Regions from separate parts of the Terrabacter sp. LjRoot27 genome, predicted to be linked through region 1. Evidence: predicted binding sites of a transcription regulator. Region 1 holds the regulator's gene; the other holds the start of a gene.
What was found. Region 1 encodes LexA, which represses DNA repair genes until DNA is damaged. Its sites were predicted from a motif close to TCGAACANNTGTTCGA; they were not measured.
Positions count from the first base shown of each region.

Region 2: recA (recombinase RecA) is a predicted target of LexA. The motif match lies at 4,392-4,407, and genes of this name have one in related genera.

Region 1 is NZ_CAXUSS020000001.1:2,856,126-2,861,677, reverse strand. It holds gene ACSQ2D_RS13310 (phosphotransferase) at 1-1,040, shown strand, start outside; gene ACSQ2D_RS13315 (Sir2 family NAD-dependent protein deacetylase) at 1-13, shown strand, start outside; gene ACSQ2D_RS13305 (hypothetical protein) at 1,044-1,955, opposite strand; gene lexA (transcriptional repressor LexA) at 2,088-2,813, opposite strand; gene ACSQ2D_RS13295 (LysM peptidoglycan-binding domain-containing protein) at 3,042-3,455, shown strand; gene ACSQ2D_RS13290 (hypothetical protein) at 3,783-4,082, shown strand; gene ACSQ2D_RS13285 (alpha/beta hydrolase) at 4,136-5,552, shown strand, end outside.
Region 2 is NZ_CAXUSS020000001.1:1,806,781-1,812,332, reverse strand. It holds gene miaB (tRNA (N6-isopentenyl adenosine(37)-C2)-methylthiotransferase MiaB) at 1-1,325, opposite strand, end outside; gene ACSQ2D_RS08425 (YceI family protein) at 1,523-2,128, shown strand; gene ACSQ2D_RS08420 (regulatory protein RecX) at 2,236-2,733, opposite strand; gene recA (recombinase RecA) at 3,165-4,214, opposite strand; gene ACSQ2D_RS08410 (DUF3046 domain-containing protein) at 4,544-4,792, opposite strand; gene ACSQ2D_RS08405 (DUF3352 domain-containing protein) at 4,949-5,552, shown strand, end outside.

The DNA of each region.
Region 1 (5,552 bases):
TCTCGGGCACTGAGCTGCCTTGGTATGCCGCCCTCCCGGAGTCCGGGCCCGGGCCGTCCGTCCGCTGGACCTCGGCCGCGTTCGAGGGCGAGCTGCGCGACTGGGTCGGTGGGGTCCTGGGCGGTCTCGGCGCCGACCTCGTGTCGCTCGAGGCGGTGCACCAGCGTCCGTGGTCGACGGTGTGGCGCGCAGCCGCGTCGGACGGCGCCACCTACTGGGCCAAGCAGAACTGCGACCACCAGTCGTTCGAGGCGGCGCTGCTCGTCGTGCTCGACCGGCTCTCGCCCCGCCGGGTCGTCCCGGTCGTCGCGGTCGACCTCGAGCGGGGTCTGCACCTCGTCCCCGACCAGGGTCCCGTCCTCGCCGAGACGGTCGACGACGACGACGTCGATGCCTGGTGCCGAGTCGCCGCAGAGGCGATGCGCCTCCAACGTGACCTCGTCGGCCACGGGTCAGACCTCGTCGCTGCGGGCGTCACGAGCTTGTGCCCGGCCGAGGCGGCGGCGTACGTCGAGGCGCGGGTCGCGTCCCTGACGGGGCTGCCCACGGACGACCCGCGCCGCATGTCCGGCGACGTCGCGCACCGGTTGCGCGCCCTGCTCCCCGCGGTCACGGCGTGGGCCGAGGACGTCCAGGCCCTCGGCCTGCCCGAGAGCCTCGTGCACAACGACCTCCACGCCAGCAACGTCTTCGCGACGGCGGACGGGATGCGCTTCTTCGACTTCGGCGACGCCCTGCTCGCGCACCCGCTCTCGGCGCTCTTCGTCCCGCTCAACGTGCTGCTCCACCGCTTCGAGACGACCCCCGACGATCCCCGGCTGCGGCGGGTGGGGGACGCCGCGCTCGAGGTCTGGGGCGACGTCGTCCCGGCCGGTGAGCTGCGGGCGGCGCTGCCGTCCGCGCTGCGGCTCGGTCGGCTCGGCCGGGCCGAGTCGTGGCTACGGGTCACCGCGACGCTGACGCCGGCCGAGGCCGTCGAGCACGGCGATGCAGGCACCTGGTGGCTCGGTGCCCTGGGCGACGAACCGCCTTTGTCCTGAGGGCTACTCGGCCACCGACCGAGCCGACCGCGCCTCGGTGCCGTCGGCCTCGCGCAGGTCCCAGAGCTCCTTGGTCTGCACGCCCCAGTACGCCGCGAAGAGCACGATGATGATGACCTCGGCGATGAGGACGAGGTGGTCGAAGCCGCTCACCGTCAGGGCCGTCAGCACCGTCACCCCGAGGGCGACGGCCAGGGCGACCGCGATGGCGATGTAGATGCGCTTGTAGGCGGTCCCGCTCGCCCCCGCGGCCCCGGCTGCGCCCCGGTGCCGCTCCTCGGCCCTCAGCGCGCTGAGGACCATGACCGCGATGACCCCGGCCACCATGGTGCCCGCGGCGATGCCGTGGCTCAGCGCGATGAAGCGGTCGCGCAGCACGAGGAAGAGGGTCAGCTCACCGAGCAGGACCGCACCGCACACGACGGAGACGACCACCGAGCGCACCGTGGGCCGCTCGGACGGGTCGCGCGTCATCGCGCCCCGCTTGAGCCAGGCGGCCACGAGGGCCGCGAGCACCGCCACGACGACGAGCGACCAGATGTTGTTGCGCACGGCCGCCGCGATCTCGGTCGGGGTCTGGGTGTACGCGTTCGGCCCGCACCGTCCGTCCGGCACCGTCGGCACCATGGCGACGACGAACGCCATGAAGCCCGAGAAGTTGAGCAGCACGTCCTCCTCGGGCGAATGGCCCTTGTAGGCGATGAGGCTGGCCCCGAGCGCGCAGAGCGAGCCGACGAAGACGGTCCGCGCCGGCGTGTAGTAGTACGCGCTGATCGAGCCGAGCCAGCACGAGTGGTCGGTCTCCCACCACCACTGGTAGCCGACCGAGAGCAGCAGCAAGAGCAGCAGCGCGATCATCGCGCCGCGCAGGTAGCGGTAGGTGAGGACGACGTCGCGGGTGCGGCCAGGTGCCATGGCGGTCTCCTTCGCAGGGCTCACGGCTCAGAGTCTGTCGCCGCCTCACCCGATACGCTTCCCGGGACGCGACGATGCCGTCGGCGCGGAGGGCGCCGACGGCATCCGTCGTCGGTGGGGGAGCGGGCGCTGTCAGAGCCGGCGCAGGACCGCCGTCACCTTGCCGAGGATCGTCGCGTGGTCGCCGTCGATGGGCGAGAAGTCGGGGTTGTGCGGCATGAGCCACACGTGCCCGTCGGTGCGCTTGAACGTCTTGACCGTGGCCTCGTTGTCGAGCATCGCGGCCACGACGTCGCCGTTCTCGGCGTGCTGCTGCTGGCGCACGACGACCCAGTCACCGTCGCAGATCGCGGCCTCGACCATCGAGTCGCCGTTGACCTTGAGGAGGAAGAGGTCGCCCTCGCCGACGAGCTGCTTGGGCAGCGGGAAGACGTCCTCGACGACCTCCTCGGCCGTGATCGGCACACCGGCCGCGATCTGGCCGAGCACCGGCACGTACGACGCCTCGGGGCGGGCATCGCCCGAGTCGGTCTCCGTGTCGTAGTGGTCGCCGCGCGGACGCGGCGCGGTGGCGTCGCCCCCGCGGTAGCCGAGCTCCTCGGCCTTCGCGTCGGGCGAGACGACCTCGAGGGCCCGCGGCCGGTTCGGGTCGCGGCGCAGGTAGCCCTTGGCGACGAGGGCGTTGAGCTGGTGCGAGACGCTCGAGGGGCTGGCGAGGCCGACGGCGTCGCCGATCTCGCGCATGCTCGGCGGGTAGCCGCGCCGGTCGACGGAGTTGCGGATGACCTCGAGCACCCGCCGCTGGCGGACGGTGAGACCGTCGCCGGTCTCGCGATCGGGAAGCTCGGTCACGCCCATGGTGTCCCCTTCGTCGGCTCGTCAGACCGCGTCGTGACGCTGGGTGTGGGGCCAGTGTCAGTGGTGGCTGGTGAGGTCTGTGGTGTGAGGAAAGACTACGCAGTTCGAACACAGTTGCCAAACACCTGTTCGATGCGTGTCTCGACTTCGTCGAACATACGTGCTACAACTCGTACAGACGTTCTATCGAACATGTGTTCGCCAGTTCAGGAGCAAGGGGAGGTCACCATGAGCGCCATCGTCCTCGAGGCCGTTCGTCAGCCGCACACCGAGGAGCCCGCGCGGTCGCAGTCGACCGGCCGGCCTCGCCTCGTCCTCGTCCCCACCGGGCCCGAGGCCGCGCGTGCGGCCCGTGCCGCGAGGCCGCCGATGCGCCTGACGCGATTCGGCCGCCTCGTCGTCACGCTCCTCGTCGCGGGCGTCGTCTCCGTCCTCGGGGTCGGCCTGGCGGGCCAGCTCGCGTCGGCCACGGGCGAGCCACGCACGATCACGGTCCAGTCCGGCCAGACCCTGTCGGGCATCGCCGCCCGCGAGCTGCCCGAGCTGACCACGGCCGAGGGCGTCGTCGAGCTCCAGATCGCCAACGCCCTCAGCACCACAGCGATCCACAGCGGCCAGCAGCTCGTCGTCCCGGGTCGCTGACCCGTCCAGCCCGTCCAGCCCGTCCAGAGCCCGTCCCGTGTCGTCTGCCGTGTGCTCGGCTGCGCCGGTCCCGGCCCTCCTGATCCGCCGCGTTGGCTCCACCTTCAGCGGCTGGCGGTAGCGGCGCTTCGACCCCGCCGTTCCTGCCCCGGACGCCGCACCCCTGACCGGGGGTGCGGCGTCCTGCTGTCCCGACCCCTGGTCGTGGCGCCGTCCTTGTGGCGCAAGGTCGCCCGCGCGACCGGGCTCGACCGCGGTCCTGTGGATGACGGGCTCCCGCCGTCCCGGGCCCGGCCTAGCGTTGCTGCCTCGGGAAGGGAGCAGGGGATGCGCTACGACGTGGACACCGACGCGCTGCGCGACGACGCCACCTCGATCGGTGAGGTGCTGGCGCGGGTGCAACGGCTGGAGATCGCCGCCGAGCTGCGGCCGTTGGGCGCGGCGGTGCCCGGGGGCCGTGTCGCCTCGGGCCTCGGTCAGGTGGCGGCGGCCTGGGAGGCGCGGCTGGCCGGGATGCGCTGGGAGCTGCGCGAGCTGGGTCGCTGCCTCGCCGCCGCGGCCGACACCTATGACGCGGTCGAGCAGGCGGCGCGTCTGGCCGTGCGGTCGCCCGGTGGCGCCCGATGAGCGCGGGGAGCCCGGGGAGCCTGGGCGGGACCGGTTCGAACGCGTCGCTGATCATGACGGTCGGTGACCTGCGCGCCTGCCGGCCGCAGTCCCTGGTCGAGCTGAGTCGGCGTCTCGAGGAGCGCCGGTGCCGGGTGCTCGGTCTGGCCGAGCTCGTGCTCTGGCGTCGCTCGGCTGCTGCCCGGTGGTCCGGTGCCGCCTCGTCGGCAGCAGTCGACCGCTACGGTCTCGTCGTCGCCGGGCTCGGGAGGCTCGCGGGGAGCATCGCCGCGACGGGTCACGCCGTCGGACACGCCGCGTCACGCCTCCAGTCCGCGCTCGACCTCGTCGGTCGCGCCGACCGGCGGGCCGCCGACGAGGGTGCCTGGGTCGACGGTGAGGGTCGCCTCTTCCTGCCGGTGCGCGCCTCGCTCGGAGACCCTGCGGGCGAGGCGCACCGGGCCCGGCTCGACGAGCTGCTGAGGGTGGAGGTGCACGCCTGCCTGTCGCAGGCCCGACGATCGGCGTTCGAGACCGACGACGAGCTGTGGCGGGCACTGCTGACCGCGGCTCGTGGCTCTACCGCGCCGCCGGGGACCGCTGCCCATGTGGTCCCGGCGTCGCTGCCACCCCCACCGGCGGCGCAGTCGGCGGCCGGTGGACCCGGCGGCCAGGTGTTCGCCTCCGCCGCCTGGTGGCGGTCCCTGACCGACGAGGAGCGGCGCCGCGTCGTCCGCGATCGTCCGGAGTGGGTGGGTCCCCGCGACGGGGTGCCCGCCGCCGCTCGCCACGAGGCCAACCTCACCCTGCTGGCCCGAGCGGAGCAGGCCGCCCGGGCCCGTGCTCGTGAGGCGCAGGCTGGGGCGTCCGTGAGCAATGCCGCCGAGCGCACCCGCTCGGCCGAGCACGTCGCGGCCCTGCAGGCGGTGCGCGACGTGCTGTCACGGCGCGACGGCGGACAGCGGCGCCTGCTCCTCGTCGACGCGACCGGGCCCGACGTCAAGGCGGTCGTCGCGGTCGGCGACGTCGACCGGGCCGAGCACGTCGTCACCTTCGTCGGTGGGCTCTCGACCATGGTCGGCGCCGACCTGCGTCGTTACGACGAGACCTTCGTGCGGATGCGCTCGGAGGCCCGCGAGGTGGCGCGCGGCGAGGACGTCGCGGTCGTGACGTGGATGGGCTACGACGCGCCGCAGGTCCACGAGATCGTCACCTCCGTCGACCGGAACGTCCTCAGCGCCAAGCTCGCCCGCGACAACGCCGGTGCCTTGTCCGACTTCGTCACCGGCGTCGAGGCGGCTCGGGAACGACCGGCCCACCAGACGGTCTGGGCCCACTCCTACGGCGGGACCCTGGCCGGCTACGCCGCGCTGCGCACGAGCGCTGTCGACGACGTCGCGGTCTTCGGTGTGCCGGGTCTGCCGTTCAGCGACGTCGCCCGCACGGCTCTCAAGCCCGGGTCCCTCAACGTCCTCGGCGCGGTGGGAGACG
Region 2 (5,552 bases), 1.0 Mb from region 1:
CCCTCGGGGACGGCGAAGTGGACGAGCCGGTTGTCGCGGGCCCGCCCCGACAGCCGCTTCGTCTCGACGTCCTTGCGGCCCTCGGACGGTGCGACGAGCACCTCGACCTCCCGGCCCTCGACGGCGCGGTTGCCGGCCCAGCTGACCTCCTCCTGCACGGCGATGAGCCGCTCGAAGCGCTCCTGCACGACGGCCTTCGGGACCTGGTCGTCCATCGTCGCCGCAGGGGTGCCGGGCCGGATGGAGTACTGGAAGGTGAAGGCACTGGAGAAGCGCGACTCGCGCACGACGTCGAGCGTGCCCTGGAAGTCCTCCTCGGTCTCACCGGGGAAGCCGACGATGATGTCGGTCGTGATCGCGGCGTCGGGGATGTGCCGGCGGACGTTCTCGATGATGCTGAGGAACTTCGTGCTCCGGTAGGAGCGACGCATGTCCTTGAGCACCTTGTCCGAGCCGGACTGGAGCGGCATGTGCAGGCTCGGCATGACGTTCGGCGTCTCCGCCATGGCGAGGATGACGTCCTCGGTGAAGGCGGCCGGGTGCGGGCTGGTGAAGCGCACGCGCTCGAGACCCTCGATCTCGCCGCAGGCGCGCAGCAGCTTGCCGAACGCCAGACGGTCGCCGAACTCGACGCCGTAGGTGTTGACGTTCTGGCCGAGCAGGGTCACCTCGACGACGCCCTGGGCCACGAGGGCCTCGATCTCGGCGAGGATCTCGCCGGGGCGACGGTCCTGCTCCTTGCCGCGCAGGCTCGGCACGATGCAGAAGGTGCACGTGTTGTTGCAGCCGACCGAGATGGAGACCCAGGCGCTGTAGGCCGAGTCCCGACGGGTCGGCAGCGTCGAGGGGAAGACCTCGAGGCTCTCGAGGATCTCGACCTCGGCCCGCTTGTTGTGGGCAGCCCGGTCGAGCAGAGCCGGCAGCGAGCCGATGTTGTGGGTGCCGAAGACGACGTCGACCCACGGCGCGCGCTGCACGATGGTGCCGCGGTCCTTCTGCGCCATGCAGCCGCCGACGGCGATCTGCATGCCGGGGTTCTTCTGCTTCGCCGGACGCAGCTGGCCGAGGTTGCCGTAGAGCTTGTTGTCGGCGTTCTCGCGCACCGCGCACGTGTTGAACACGACGACGTCGGCGACCTCGGGCCGCTCCTGCGTCGGCAGGCTCGCGAGGTCGACGTAGCCGGCCGTCTCGAGCAGGCCGGCGAGGCGCTCGCTGTCGTGGACGTTCATCTGGCACCCGTGGGTGCGGACGTCGTAGGTGCGGGGCGAGCCGGCGGGCGCGGTGGTGGCGGCCTCGGGCGTGGGCGCGAAGTTCTGCGTTGTCATGGCACCGACAAGGGTACGTCGTGCAGCGCCCGGTCAGCGTCGCGCGCGGGCGGCGTGCTGCTCAGGCTCTGGTCCCGACGCGCGAGACGGAGGAATAGGAGCGATGGTGGACCTGTTGACCCCGGTGCTTGACAGTTCAACGACTTGGTTGCATCATAGTTGTTGAAGATTCAATAACCTACTCCGAAGGACACATCATGGGCCTGTTCAACCGCACCAAGGACGAGACCGCCACCGAGACCGCGTCGGTCGCCGTCGAGAACATCTCCGGCGACTACACCATCGACCCGAGCCACACGCGTATCGGCTTCTCCGCCCGCCACGCCATGGTCACGAAGGTCCGCGGCCACTTCGACGAGTTCGAGGGCTCGGCCCACGTCGACACCGTGACGCCGGCCAACTCCTCGGTCACCGTGACGATCCAGGCGGCCAGCGTCACCACCGGCAACGAGCAGCGCGACGGTCACCTCAAGACCCCCGACTTCTTCGACATCGCCAACTACCCGCAGATCACGTTCGTCTCGACGAACGTCGAGCGCGACGGCGCCGAGTGGGACATCACCGGAGACCTCACCATCAACGGCGTCACCAAGTCCGTCACGATCCCCTTCGAGGAGACCGGCTCGGCCAAGGACCCGTTCGGCAACACCCGCGTCGGTTTCGAGGGTGACGTCACCATCGACCGCACCGAGTGGAACCTCTCCTTCAACGCCGCCCTCGAGACCGGTGGCGTCCTCGTCAGCGAGAAGGTCAAGCTCGAGTTCGACGTGTCCGCGATCGCCAACGTGCCCGCCGAGGTCTGAGCAGCACCGCACCACAGCACACCCAGGGGGTGAGGACCGCACGGTCCTCACCCCCTCGTGGTGTCCGCAGAAGCCCGGGTGGCCCTGGTCAGCCACTGCACCGGACGTCAGTCGCGCCGGTGCTCGGGCAGACCGTCGACGGCGTCGCGGATGATCGGCCACGCGACCTCACCCGAGTAGCCCTTGCGCGCGAGCAGCCCGGCGAGGCGTCGCGTCTGGACGTCCGGCGCCAGACCCCGCATCGACCGGAGCTTCTTGGCGACGAGCTGCTCGGCCCGCACCTTCTCGTCGCCCGCACCGACCTGACCGAGCGCCTCGTCGGCGACCTCCTGGTCGATGCCCTGCTTGCGCAGCTCGTGCGCCAGGGCGCGCCGTGCCAAGCCCTTGTCCGACTGCTTCGACCGGACGAGCATCTGGGCGTACGCCTCGTCGTCGATGAGGCCGACCTCGGTCATGCGGTCGAGGACCTTGGCCGCGATGTCGTCCTCGCAGCCGCGCTGACGCAGCTTCTTCTCGAGCTGGGCTCGGCTGCGCGGAGCCATGCTCAGCTGTCGCAGGACGATGGCCCGCGCCACCGACTCTGCGTCGGCGTCGGGAACCGCCACCTCGACGTCGTCGGGAGGGGGCGCCCAGTCGGGTCGCTCCCCCGCCTCGTCCGAACCCCAGCCCGAGCGGGGCCTCGACGACCGGCGACCCTGACGACCGGAACCGCTCGCGCCACCGGAGCGGCCCGAACGCCCGCCGCCACGGGACCCGCCCGCCGCTCCAGACGAGCCCGTGTTGCCGGGTCGGGTCGCGCTCGTGCTCGCTGGACGACCACTCTCGCGCCCGGACGGCTCGACGTGGGCAGGCTCGGACCACGGAAGCCCGGACCGGCTTGCGCCGACCTCGGACGCCGACTCCCCGGACACTGCGCCCGAAGCCATGCCCGACGCACCGCCGGCTCGCACCCCGGCGACACCCTCGGCCTCAGCCAGGGCGGCCGCGGCGCGAGCCAGACGGTCCCGTGCGGTCTCCTGTTCGGAGAGACCCATGATCAGAAGTCGACAGGCACGTCCGAGACCTCGGCGGGCTGGTCGACGCGCGGCCCGACGCCGAGCTTCTCCTTGACCTTCTTCTCGATCTCGTCGGCGAGATCGGGGTTGTCCTTGAGGAAGTTGCGGGCGTTCTCCTTGCCCTGGCCGAGCTGGTCGCCGTCGTAGGTGTACCAGGCACCGGCCTTGCGGACGAAGCCGTGCTCGACACCCATGTCGATGAGGCCGCCCTCCCGCGAGATGCCGTGGCCGTAGAGGATGTCGAACTCGGCCTGCTTGAACGGCGGGGAGACCTTGTTCTTGACGACCTTGACGCGGGTGCGGTTGCCGACCGGCTCGGTGCCGTCCTTGAGGGTCTCGATGCGACGCACGTCGAGGCGGACCGAGGCGTAGAACTTCAGCGCCTTGCCACCGGTCGTCGTCTCCGGCGAGCCGAACATGACACCGATCTTCTCGCGGAGCTGGTTGATGAAGATCGCCGTGGTGCCGGTGTTGTTGAGGGCACCGGTGAGCTTGCGCAGCGCCTGGCTCATGAGTCGCGCCTGGAGGCCGACGTGGCTGTCGCCCATCTCGCCCTCGATCTCGGCGCGCGGCACGAGGGCCGCCACGGAGTCGATGACGATGATGTCGATGGCGCCCGAGCGGATCAGCATGTCGGCGATCTCGAGCGCCTGCTCACCGGTGTCGGGCTGCGACACGAGCAGGGCGTCGGTGTCGACCCCGAGCTTCTTCGCGTAGTCCGGGTCGAGCGCGTGCTCGGCGTCGATGAACGCCGCGATGCCGCCGGCCTTCTGCGCGTTGGCGACCGCGTGGAGGGCGACGGTCGTCTTGCCCGAGGACTCCGGGCCGTAGATCTCGACGACGCGTCCGCGCGGCAGACCACCGATGCCGAGAGCGACGTCGAGGGCGATCGACCCGGTGGGGATCACCTCGATGGGAGGACGGATGTCGTCGCCGAGACGCATCACCGCACCCTTGCCGTAGCTCTTCTCGATCTGGCCCATCACCGAGGAGAGGGCCTTGTCCTTGTCCTTTTCCTGCACCGAAGCCATGTCGGTCACCTATCTGCCGTCTGCGTTGCGGTCGTCTACCTTCGACCCGGGCCACGGCCTCGTGCTGCGAGGTCCGCTGTCGGGTCAGACGCTAGGTGCCGGCGCCGACATCGGGAGGATCCACGAGACGGCCTGTGGACGATGCGGGTGGTGGCGCAGGACCTGTGGAGAACAGTACCGAACAGGTGTTCGAAGTCTGCACGACACGCCGGTGTCGGGATCAGCGTGTCGGCCCGGACCTGCGTGAGCGCCCGGTCGAACGCGGTCCACGCGGAGCTCCCGCTCACCGCGCGCTCCCCCGCTCCGCACCGGGCCGAACGGCGCCGGCGTCAGCGACCGGCCTGACCGCCCTGGGCTCCCCGCGCGACGCGGGTGTCGCGTCCGAGGCGTCGCTCCGGCGGCACGTCCATGTCGGTGCAGAGCGCCTCCCACACGGCGCGCGGCGGCTCGCCCTCGGCGAGGGCCTGCACGACGGTGCGGTTGCCGAGCGCACCCAGCACGTGGTCGCGGGCGAGCGACCCGGCATACGCCGCGCCGAACTCGTCGTCCATCAAGGTCCAGAAGTGGCTGATCCGCACCACTGCAGTGTGCCACCCGCCGCGCCGGAACCGTTCCGCGCGAACCCGTCGTCGGAGCGTTACCGCAACCGCCCGCGAACGTCCGGCGCGGCCGGTATCGTCCTCTCGTCGCGCGCGCAGCCGCGCGGCACACCGAACTCTTCAGGGGAGCACACCATGACCGAGCCCACCGGGCCCACCGAGCCCACCGAGCCCACGCGCGCGGCGGCCCAGCCCTACACCTACCCGACGCCCGCCGGCGCGGCCGAGACCGTCCCCGGTGAGGTCACCCTCTCCGACGACCCGCAGCCGCCCGCGTCCGGTGGCCGCAAGCGGACGGGCCTGCTCGTCGGCGGCGTCGTCACGGCCCTCGTCCTCGGCGGCGCAGGGGCCTTCGCCTTCCAGACGCTGAGCGGTGGCGGCTCCCAGCCCGCCGACGTGCTGCCCGGCGACGCGTACGCCTACTTCCGTCTCGACATCGACCCGTCGGCCGGCCAGAAGATCGCCGCGGTGCGCTTCCTGGGCAAGCTGCCCAAGGTCAAGGACACGCTCGGCGCCGACGACCCCCGAAAGCAGCTGTGGCAGCTCGCCTCCAAGGACGCGAGCAACGACTGCGTCGCCAAGTTCAGCTACGACACCGACATCGCGCCCTGGCTCGGTGACCGCGTCGGCGCCGCGATCCGGCCCGGCGGCACCGAGGACGCCCCCAACGTCGCCATCGCGATCCAGGTCAAGGACGAGTCGGCGGCCAAGGACACCCTGACCAGGCTCTTCGCCTGCG